DNA from 2 places in the Alterluteimonas muca genome. Region 2 is predicted to be linked to the other one. Evidence: predicted binding sites of a transcription regulator. Region 2 holds the regulator's gene; the other holds the start of a gene.
The links. Region 2 encodes FliA, which starts transcription of late flagellar genes. Its sites were predicted from a motif close to TAAAGTTTNNCNNNCNNNGGCCGATAA; they were not measured.
Positions count from the first base shown of each region.

Region 1: the regulator FliA is predicted to act here: its motif matches at 3,657-3,683, upstream of LDO11_RS02005 (GGDEF domain-containing protein).

Region 1 is NZ_JAIWPS010000001.1:457,445-462,974, forward strand. Features, by position in the region: gene LDO11_RS01985 (hypothetical protein) at 1-194, shown strand, start outside; gene LDO11_RS01990 (hypothetical protein) at 204-884, shown strand; gene LDO11_RS01995 (DUF3597 family protein) at 1,000-1,446, shown strand; gene LDO11_RS02000 (putative bifunctional diguanylate cyclase/phosphodiesterase) at 1,575-3,398, opposite strand; gene LDO11_RS02005 (GGDEF domain-containing protein) at 3,723-4,964, shown strand; gene LDO11_RS02010 (hypothetical protein) at 5,036-5,290, shown strand; gene LDO11_RS02015 (hypothetical protein) at 5,516-5,530, shown strand, end outside.
Region 2 is NZ_JAIWPS010000001.1:638,608-644,137, forward strand. Features, by position in the region: gene LDO11_RS02865 (protein phosphatase CheZ) at 1-184, opposite strand, end outside; gene cheY (chemotaxis response regulator CheY) at 181-573, opposite strand; gene LDO11_RS02875 (RNA polymerase sigma factor FliA) at 599-1,351, opposite strand; gene LDO11_RS02880 (P-loop NTPase) at 1,348-2,217, opposite strand; gene flhF (flagellar biosynthesis GTPase FlhF) at 2,204-3,676, opposite strand; gene flhA (flagellar biosynthesis protein FlhA) at 3,714-5,530, opposite strand, start outside.

The DNA of each region.
Region 1 (5,530 bases), 180 kb from region 2:
ACCTCATGGATGACGTCGCGGACCTCACGCGTCAGGTCGCGGACTCCATTGATGAGGTCCTGGACGTCATCGATGAGGTCCCGGACGTCACGCATGAGGTCCGCGACTTGAACGATGACGTCAATGACGTCATGCATGAGGTCATTGACCCAATCAATGGAACAATTGGCGGGGCCCGGCGAGCCGGGTGCTAGGCTTGGCCGATGGAAGAATCAACGATCTATGTGGACCAGCTGCGCCGGCTGGTGATGGAAGGCCATCTCCGGGGTGCGCTCGAGCTGCTCAACATCCAGTCCGGGTACCGCTTCACGGCCATCTACCGGCTGGGCGCCACGCACGCCGAGAACTTCATGCTGGTGGACCGTGACCGCGAGCCGGCAACCCCGTTCACCGCCGACATCCCGCTCGACGAGACGTATTGCCACAAGGTCGAATGCCTCGCGGCGCTGGTGATCGAGGATGCGTCATCCGACCCCAGGCTCACCACCCACAAGTACCGTGATGTCGTGCGGGCGTATTGCAGCGTGTCCCTGCTGGACGAAGAGGGCGCGAAGTTCGGCACGCTGTGCCAGTTCGACACCGCGCCGACGGTGACCTCCGAGGTGACGCTGCGGCTGATGCGGGAAATGGGCAGCCTGCTGCGTTCGGATGCCATCTCGACGACGTACCGCCGTGCCGATATCGACCAGCGCGTCGATCGCCTGTCCGGCATGCGCGGAATGATTGCCGAAGGGGCGCTTGACCGGAACGACGCCCTGTCGACATTCGACCTTTATGCCGGCCCGCTCATCACGGAAGCCACGCAGCGGCTGCCTCCGGGCGATGCACTGGAGGTCTCCGCACGGATCAGCGACATCCGCAACACGCTGCTCGACGGGCGGTAAGGCGACCGGTGGCGTCGCCCGGTCCTGCTGCCGTGCCGGGATGACGGGAGCCGCTTCATTCGATCGTCGCGGCCCGGCCTCCAGGATGGGGCTCCCTTGTTTAGGAGCGTCATCCATGGGCCTGTTCTCCAAAATCTCCGACCGCATCTTCAACCGCAGAAAGGCGTCCGCACCGGCCGCCGCGCCCGCCTCCGGCACGCCGGCGCCGGTCATCTTCACCGGCAGCAAGAACGACCCCAAAGTCTCGCCGCCTGCACGCAATCCCGCGCCGGCCGCCACGCCGGCACCCGCGCAGCCCGCTGAGCCGGTCGACGTCGAGGCCGTGCTCGGCGGCATCGCCGAAGAAAAGGGCGGCAGGAGCGACTGGCGCAATTCCATCGTCGACCTGCTGAAGCTGCTCGACCTCGATTCCAGCCTCGACGCGCGCAAGGAACTCGCCGCCGAACTCGGCGTCAACGCCGGCGCCCACGGCAGCGCCGAGCAGAACATCGCGCTGCACAGGGCGGTGATGCGCAAGCTGGCCGAGAACGGCGGCAAGGTGCCGGACGAACTGAAGGACTGACGTCTGCGCCGGCCGCGGCGACGCTCAGTCGCCGCGATCCGCCGTGGCGTCCCGGGCCAGCTTCGGGATGCCGGCGATATCCGCGGGCCCATCGCACTGTCGCCCTGCAGCGACGATCCCGCCGTGCGTCAGTCCGTAAACGCCTGCAGCAGCGCGTCCGCGGCCATCGGCCGCCCGGTGAAATAGCCCTGCACCTCGTCGCAGCCCCAGGTGCGCAGCACGTCGAGCGTGCCCTGGTTCTCCACGCCTTCGGCCACCACGCGCAGGCCGAGGTCGTGGGCGATGCCGATCATCGCGCGCGCCAGCGGGCGGGCGTCGGGGTCGGGGCCGAGGTCGCTGACGAAGCTGCGGTCCAGCTTCACCGCGCGCGCCGGCAGTTTGCGCAGGTAGTCGAAGTTGCTGTAGCCGGTGCCGAAATCGTCGATGGCGATGGTCACGCCCATGTCGCGCAGGCCTTCGAGCTGCACCAGCACCTGTTCGGCGTTGCGGATCAGCGCGGTCTCGGTGAGTTCGAGTTCGAGGCCTTCCGCCGGCAGCCCGCGCCGTTGGAGATGCGCGGCAAGCCGCGGCAGGAAATCGGCCTCGTCGAGGTTGCGCGCCGACACGTTCACCGACACCGCGATCGACGCGCCCAGCGCCCGCCACGCCGCCTGCTGGTCCAGCGCCGCGCCCAGCACCCATTCGGTCATCGGCCGTGCGAGTGCGGTCTGTTCGAGCAGCGGCACGAATTCCGCCGGGGAGATGTCGCCCAGCGTGGGATGGCGCCAGCGCAGCAGCGCTTCGGCGCCGGTCTGGCGGCCGGTGCGCAGGTCGATGCGTGGCTGGTACAGCAGCGAGAGGTCGCCGGGCTGTGCCAGCGCGTCGGCGAAATCGGAGAGCAGGGTGAGCCTGCGGCGGTTGGCGGCGTCGCTGGCGGGGCTGTAGACCGCGGAGTCGAGACCGGCGGTGCGCGCGTCGTTGGCCGCGCTGATGCCGGTGCGCAGCGCGTCGACGGCGGCGTCGTCACCGACCACGAAGGGCGAGACGCCGAACGCCGGCATCATCTGCACCGGGATGCCGTTGCTGGTCACCGGCGCGGCCAGTGCGGTGGAGAGTTCCGCCATCACCGTGGTCCACGGGCCCGCCTCGGCCTCGTCGAGCAGCACCGCGTAGGACACGACATCGACGTGGTAGGCGCTGCAGCCGGGGCCCAGCCGGTCTTTGAGGATGCGGCTGCCGGCCCGCACCAGGTCGTCGATGCAGCGCGTGCCCATCACGCTGACCAGCTCCTGCAGGCGCGAGGGATCGAACAGGCTGACCAGCAGCAGCACCCGCGGCACGCCGGCCTTTGCACGCGCGAGGTCGGCGAGGTCGTTGGCGAACTGGTTGCGGTTGGGCAGGCCGCTCAGGGGATCGCGGCGGCCGTAGTCGTGCTCGAGCTCGACCTGCGCCATCACCATGGCGGCGAAGTCGCGCAGCGACGCGCGTTCCTCCTCGCTGACCTCGCGCGGTTGCTGGTCGAGCACGCACATCGCGCCGAGGGTATGGCCGTCGCGGGTGACCAGCGGCGCGCCGGCATAGAAGCGGATGCCCGAGCGGGCCAGCACGCTGTCGCGGAAGCGCGGGTCCTGTCGCAGGTCTGACACCACCACCGTGCCGGCCTGCGCGGTGACCTCCGCGCACGGCGCTTTCTCGCGCGGGATCTCGCGCCCGGCGGTGCCGACGTGCGATTTGAACCACTGGCGGTTTTCGTCTGTCAGCGAGACCGCGGCAATCGGGACGCCGAACAGCCGGCTGGCCATGCGGGTGATGCGGTCGAAGCTCTCGCTTTCGACCGTGTCCAGCAGGGCCAGATCGCGCAGGGCAGCCAGGCGCGCCGCTTCCGCCGCTTCGGCGGCGGCGCCTGTCATGCGGCGCGGAGCATCGCCGTCGGGCAGGGCATCGGCGGCGAAGGGCACGAGGGAAGCATCCATGATGGGCATGTGCGCCGGAGCGAGCGGGAAGCGGGAGGCATCTCCCTTATCGGCCGGCGCGCGACCGGCTTGACTGCGGTCAGGCAGGTGCGCGTGGACGAACGATCTGCGTTCTTGGGGCATGCCGTCGGGAGATCTGCGCAGGCAGGCTGATGCCGCACTCGGGCGCGCGGCCGATCACCCACGGACCCGTGGCCCGCACCGCCTTGCCCGATGCCGCGCCCGATACGCCGCGCGGCACGCCGACTGCAGCTGCGCTCAAGTGCGCCCGGGTCCGGCCGATATCGTTCCGATCCCGCGCCCTGCGCGCTACCGACCGCCACCATGGATTCCATCGACATCCTCTTTGCGTACGTGATCGGCGGCTTCGGGGCGTGGGCGGCTGCCCTGATGATGCTGATCGCGGTACAGGGCGATCGCCTGCATCGCGGCGTGCTGCTGCGCTGCGCACTGGGTTTCACACTGCTGGGCGCGGGCATGGTGCTCAGCGGCCTGGTCGACCGCGCTGCGCGATGGCCCACGCTCACCCTCGCACTGTCTGCGGTGGTGGCGACGCTGGTGATCTATCGCGCACTGCGGCAACTTGTGGGCGTGCCCGTGATCCCGCGCTTGCGGCGGTGGTCCGAGATTGCCGCGCTGTGCCTGTTGCTGCTGCTGGCCTGGCTCGGCGGACCGCGCAGCTTCGCGCTCGCATTCCATATCGTGTGCCTGGCCCTGTCGCTGGGCCTCACCTGGGCGGTGCGCCGGGCGCTGCTGGCGCCGCGCAATGCGGCCGAGACTGCAATGGCGGCCACGCTGCTGTTCTATGCCGGCACCTGGGTGTTCGCCCTGTACGCGACGCTCCAGCATGACGGGCCCGAGCACCGTCACCTTCTGTATGTCGAGCCACCGCTGCTGGCCGCCTACGGGGTGATCTACGCCCTGCTGCCGCTGCTGGTGGGGGCGCATGTGCTCAACCTCGCCAATGCGCGCCTGGACCGGCGCCTGCGCCAGCAGGCCAGCACCGACGAACTCACCGGCCTGCTGACGCGCCGTGCCCTCAACGAGCGCGCTATGGCGTGGCATGCCGACGTGCTCGAACGCGAACGCCTGCCGGCGGTGCTGCTGCTGGACGTCGACCACTTCAAGCCGATCAACGACACTCACGGCCACGAGCGCGGCGACCACGTGCTGCGGGCAGTGTCCGGCCGCCTGCGTGGGGCGCTGCGTGCGGGCACGCCGCTGGCACGCTGGGGCGGCGAGGAATTCCTGGTGCTGCTGGACGCGGCCAACCTCGACGAGGCGGGCGCCACCGCCGAGCGCATGCGTACGGCGGTGGGCGCAACACCATTCGCCTTCGGCGAGGAGCGACTGCCGGTCACGATCAGCATCGGCGTGTCGGCATGGCCCGCCGGCGGCGTGTTCGCCCGCGCGGTGGCCGAAGCCGATGCCGCGCTGTACAGCGCCAAGCGCGAAGGTCGCGACCAGGCGCGGGTGGCGGGGGTGGACAGGACGGTTGCGGCGATCGCAACGCGGCGACATGCAACGGCAGGCGAAGAGAGCCACTTGCCAGGTTCCGGGCCCTGATCGGGGCGCTGCATCCGCCCATCCACGCTCCGGGCGATGACCCGCTTGAGGCGGCCTGCGGCAATTGGACGTTGTCGCCTTTGCAGGTGCAGACGTTCTTCCGCTTGGCCGAAGCGTATGAAGATCGGCCGTACGGGCACTTCTACCAGGTCGATTGCAGCATCAGTGGTGAGTTGCAGGCGGACGGAAACGAATGGCGCTTCGTCATCAACGGTGGCGGCATCGCGACCTGGCAGGACGGCGACACCGTTCGCCATTTCGGATGTTCTGCCAAGGGCTGCGAGCCGCTGCTGTTGCTACCGAGCGATGGGATGGAGCCCGACTGAATTAGGCTGGCTTCATCGGCAACGATTCGCAAGTTACTGGGCGCGTCTTGGAGGAACGGGCGCAAGCGCGGAATTCCGAGGTCGATTCGACGACGGTCCACGCTCGGGGCGATATCAGCTCGGCCTCCACATGTTCCTGCACACACGCGGGATAGCCTCCCGCCATCGCGCCCGAGTGGAGTTGCCATGCGCGTCTTTCGATCGTCTGCCGTACTTCCCGCTGTCATGGTCTTCGCTGTC
Region 2 (5,530 bases):
CATCGAGCGCCTGTTCGAGCTCGCGCGCCAGCCGGCCGAGGCCGCTGACCAGCGTATGCGCGCGCGATGCGGCGATCGCATCGACGTGGCGGCGCCAGGCGTCCTCGTCGCCGCGCTCCAGCGCGTCGAGTGCATCCTGCAGCAGGCGCGCGACCGGGACGTCGTCCGCCACCGCCGCGTTCAAGCGCCGCCCCCGAGGCGTTCGAACACCTTGTTGAGCTTCTCTTCCAGGGTCTGCGCGGTGAACGGCTTGATGATGTAGCCGTTCACGCCGTTCTGCGCGGCCTCGATGATCTGTTCGCGCTTGGCCTCGGCGGTCACCATCAGCACCGGCAGGGTGCGGAACTTGGCATCGGCGCGGATCTCGCGCAGCAGCTCGATGCCGGTCATGCCGGGCATGTTCCAGTCGGTGATCACCAGCTCCACCGCATCCTGCCGCAGCACGGCCAGCGCGCTGTGGCCGTCCTCGGCTTCCACGGTGTTGTTGAAGCCGAGGTCGGTCAGCAGGTTCTTGATGATCCGCCGCATCGTCGAGAAGTCATCGACGATCAGCACGCGCATGTTCTTGTTCAAAAGGGGCTCCAGTAAAACGATGGCATCAGTCGTCGTCGCCGATGCCGGTATCGGCGAGTTCGAACGCGGTCAGCCGCCCGCGCAGCCGCACCACCGCCTGGCCATGGATCTGGCACACGCGTGATTCGCTGACGCCGAGCACCGCGCCGATCTCCTTGAGGTTGAGTTCCTGCTGGTAGTACAGCGACAGCACCAGCTGCTCGCGTTCGGGCAACAGGCCGATCGCGGCGGCGAGTTCGCGGCCGAATTCGCCGCGCACCATTGCTTCCTGGGGGGTGGGCCCGCCACGACGCGCGGGCTCGACCTCGCCGTGGTCCTCGACGTGCGAGTCCAGGCTCAGCACCTGGCCGCGCGCGGCGTCTTCCAGCAGGCGCATGTAGTCGGCCAGCGGCAGCCCGAGCTTGTCGGCGACTTCCTGCGCCGCGGCGGCGCGGCCGGTGGCCTGCTCGATCGAACGGATCGCGGCGGCGGCTTCGCGCGCGCGGCGGTGCACCGAACGCGGCACCCAGTCGCCACGGCGGATCTCGTCGATCATCGAACCGCGGATGCGGATCGAGGCATAGGTCTCGAACGAGGCGCCCTGGTCGGCGTCGTAGCTGCGCGAGGCTTCGAGCAGGCCGATCATGCCGGCCTGCACGAGATCGTCGATCTCCACGCTGGCCGGCAGTCGCGCCGCCAGGTGGTGGGCGATGCGGCGCACCAGTTCGGCATGCTGGACGATCGGATCCGGCGCGCTGCTGCGCTGGATGTCCTGGTAGTGGCGGGCGGCCATGCTCATGCCGGCACCCCCTGGCGCAGCATCCGCTCGACGAAGAACTCGACATGCCCGCGTGGCGCGGTCGGCGCCTGCCAGCGGGCGGTGCGGCGGGCGATCTCGGCCAGCGCACGCGCCGACGGGCTCGACGGGTAGGCGCGCACCACCGCCTGCTGGCGCTGCACCGACATCCGCAGCCATTCGCACTGCGGAACCGCGCCGAGGTAGTTCAGCGACACGTCGCCGATGAAGCGCTCGCACACGCGCGACAGCTTCTCGTACAGGCCGCGGCCTTCCTGCGGGCTGCGCACCATGTTGGCCACCACCTGCACCTGGCCGACGCCGCGCTCGCGTGCCAGCACCTTGATCAGCGCATACGCATCGGTGATCGACGCCGGCTCGTCGCAGACCACCACCAGGGTGTCCTGCGCGGCCTGGCAGAAGGTCAGCACCGAATCGGTGATGCCGGCGGCGGTGTCCACCACCAGCATGTCGAGATCGCGCTGCAGGTCGTTGAAGACGTTGACCAGCCCGGCATGTTCGGCGGGGCGCAGTTCCGCCATGTGCCGGCGGCCGGAGGCGGCGGGGACGATCATCACGCCCGACGGGCCGTCGAGGATCACCTCGTCGAGGCTGCAGCGCCCGGCCACCAGGTCGGCCAGCGTGTAGCGCGGCGACAGCCCCAGCAGCACGTCGACGTTCGCCAGGCCGAGGTCGGCATCCAGCAGCAGGGTGCGCTTGCCGAGCTCCGACAGCGCGATCGCCAGGTTCGCCGACACATTGGTCTTGCCCACGCCGCCCTTGCCACCGGTGACGGCGAGGGTGCGCACGGGGGCGGGCACGGGCGGAACGGCGACGGACATCGGCGGCAGGGTCTCAGGCGACAGCATGGGTGTGCTCCGGGGCGGAATGCTCGGATGCCATGGGCTTATCGGCATCGCGGCGGAGATCTTCAAGGCGAAGTACCAGGTGGGCCGCATTGGCCCGGCTCAGGTCTTCAGGGATGCGCTGGCCGTCGGTGGTCCAGGTCAGCGGCAGCTGGTGGTCGACCACCACCGACAGCGCGCTGCCGAGTCGGCTGGTCTCGTCGAGCTTGGTCAGCACCACGCCCTGCGGGCGCGCGTGCTCGAAGCGGCGGACGACTTCATCGAGGTCGGCGAAGTGGGTGTTGGCCGGCAGTACCAGCAGGGTGCGCACCTGGCGCGCGGCGCGCAGCCAGTTCAGCTGGCCGGCGAGGGCACGGTCGCGCTGGCTCAGGCCGGCGGTGTCCACCAGCACCAGCCGGTAGTCCTGCAGCTTCTGCAGCAGCTGCAGCAGGCCGGCCTCGCTGTCGGCCTCGTGCACGGCGATGCCGAGCTGGCGGCCGTAGCTGTGCAGCTGCTCGCGGCCACCGACGCGCGCGGTGTCGGTGGTCACCAGGGCGACGTCGCGCGGCTGGTACTGCGACGCATAGAGTGCGGCCAGCTTTGCAATCGTGGTGGTCTTGCCGGCACCGGTCGGGCCGACCAGGGCGATCACCCCGGCCTCGTGCAGCGGATCGACCGGGCAGATCGGCAGCCTGCGCGAGATCAGGCCGAGCATCAGCCCGCGCGCGCGGTGGGCCGGGGTGTCGGCGGGAATCTGCAGCACCACGTCGCGGGTGATGCCGGCATCGAAACCGTAGTCCTCCAGCAGTTCCATCGCCTGCGCGCGCACCGGCGAGCCGCGCAGGCGCTCGTCGGTGAGCCGCGCCATCTCGCGTTCGATCATCGTGCGCATCTGCGCCAGTTCGTCGCGCATGCGCGCCAGTTCGCCGTCGCTTGCAGGCGCGGGTGGCGTGGGCACCGCGGCCAGCACCGGCGCGGGCGGGGCGGGCGGTTCCGGCAGCGGCTCGATCATCGGCGCAACCGGCGGACGGGTGCGCGCCAGCAGTTCGGCGAAGGCGGGGCCGTCGAATTCGTCGGCGACGTCGAGTGCATTGGCCACCGCGGTCGGCTCCGCCGGTACCTCGATCGCGCGCGGTGCAACCGGGATGGAAGCAGGCGCAGGTTGGGCCACAGGTGTGGGCGCGATCGGTGCGGCAGCCCCTGCCGGCGCGGCGGGCGGGGCGAGGTCGCGCAGCCAGCGCTCGGCCGGGGCCAGTGGGCGTTCCGGGGCGGCCACCACCGGGGCCGGGGCTTCGGCCGCGGCGCGCGGCTGCGCCTCGAGGGCACGCTGCAGGCAGGCTTCGTCGTAGTTGCTGGCCGCCACGATCTCCACGCCCTCGTCGGTGCGGCGGTTGGAGAGGATCACGGCATCGGGTCCATGGGCATCGCGCACCATCTGCAGTGCGGTGCGCATGTCGGCGGCGACGAAGCGGCGGATGTTCATGGTTGTTGCCCGTGTTGCGAAGGGGGTGATGCGTTGCTCAATTGATCGTGCCCACCAGCTTCAGGCGCCGGTCCTCCGGGACTTCCGTGTAGGCCAGCACCGACAGTCCGGGCACGCTGTGGCGGACCAGGCGCGCCAGCGCAGCGCGCACCTGGCTGGGCACCAGCACCACCGCCGGTTCGTTCCTGGCCTCCTGCTGGCCCGCGCAGTCGGCGAGGCTCTGCTGCAGACGTTCGGCCAGGCCCGGTTCCAGTGCGGCCCCGGCGCCCTGCGCGGAATCCTGCAACACCCGTTCCAGCGTCGGCGCCAGCGTGTACACCGGCAGTTCGATGGCGGGCCCGGCGATTTCCTGGACGATGAAGCGGCCCAGCGCGGTGCGCACCGCCGCGGTCAGCTGGGTCGGGTCCTGGGTATGGGCCGCGTGCTCGACCAGCGACTCGGCGATGCGCCGCAGCTGGCGCACCGGGATGCGTTCGATCAGCAGGTTCTGCAGCACCCGCACCACCACCGCCAGCGGCAGCGACTTCGGCGTCAGGTCCTCGGCGAGCTTGGGCGTGCTGCGCGCAAGCGTTGCCAGCAGCTGCTGCACTTCCTCGTGGCCCAGCAGTTCCGGCGCCTGCTCTCGCACCAGGTGCGAGAGGTGGGTGGCGACCACGGTGGCGGGATCGACCACCGTGTAGCCGGCGGCCTCCGCCTGGGCGCGCTGCAGCGGCAGGATCCACAGGGCGTCGAGCCCGAACGCCGGGTCCTTGCCGGGGATGCCCTCGATCGGATGCAGGGTGCCGCCGGGGTCGAGTGCGAGCAGGCGGTCGGGATGGATGTCGGCGGTGGCCACCGGCACGCCATGCACCAGCAGGCGGTAGGCGGTGGGCGCGAGCTCGAGGTTGTCGCGGATATGCACCGGCGGGATCAGGAAGCCGATGTCCTGGGTGAGCTTGCGGCGCACCGCCTTGATCCGCGCCATCAGCTCGCCGCCCTGGGCCTTGTCGACCAGCGGGATCAGCCGGTAGCCCACTTCCAGCCCGAGCGGATCGACCGGGCGCAGGTCGTCCCAGCCGAGCTCGGCGGTGGCGGCCTGTTCGGGCGAGGGCAGGGCGGGATCGGGATTGGCCGCGGCCTGCTCGGCCTCGATGCTGCGCTTGCGCATGTGCCAGGCCGCGTAGCCCACCACGGCCGCCAGGCTCAGGAAGGCCAGGTTCGGCATGCCGGGCACCAGGCCCACGACCAGCAGGATCGACGCCGCGATGGTCAGCGCCTTGTACTGGCCGAACACCTGGCCGGTGACCGCACCGCCCATGTCCTGCGAGCGCGAGGCGCGGGTCACCAGCAGGGCGACCGCCGACGACACCAGCAGGGCGGGGATCTGCGAGACCAGGCCGTCACCGATCGACAGCAGGGTGTAGGTCGCCGCGGCATCGCCGGCGCCCATCCCGTGCTGGAGCACGCCGATGGCAAGCCCGCCGATCACCGTCACGAACAGGATCAGCAGGCCGGCGATCGCATCGCCGCGGATGAACTTGCTGGCACCGTCCATCGCGCCGTAGAAGTCCGCCTCCTGGCGGACCTCCTCGCGACGGGCCTTGGCTTCCTCGCGCGTCAGCAGGCCGGCATTGAGGTCGGCGTCGATCGCCATCTGCTTGCCGGGCATGGCGTCGAGGATGAAGCGCGCGGTCACTTCGGAGACGCGGCCGGCGCCCTTGGTGACGACCACGAAGTTGATGATGGTGAGGATCGCGAAGGCGACGATGCCGACGGCGAAGTTGCCGCCGATCACGAACTCGCCGAACGATTCGATCACCTTGCCGGCCGCACCGGGGCCGTTCTGGCCGTGCAGCAGGATGACGCGGGTGGAGG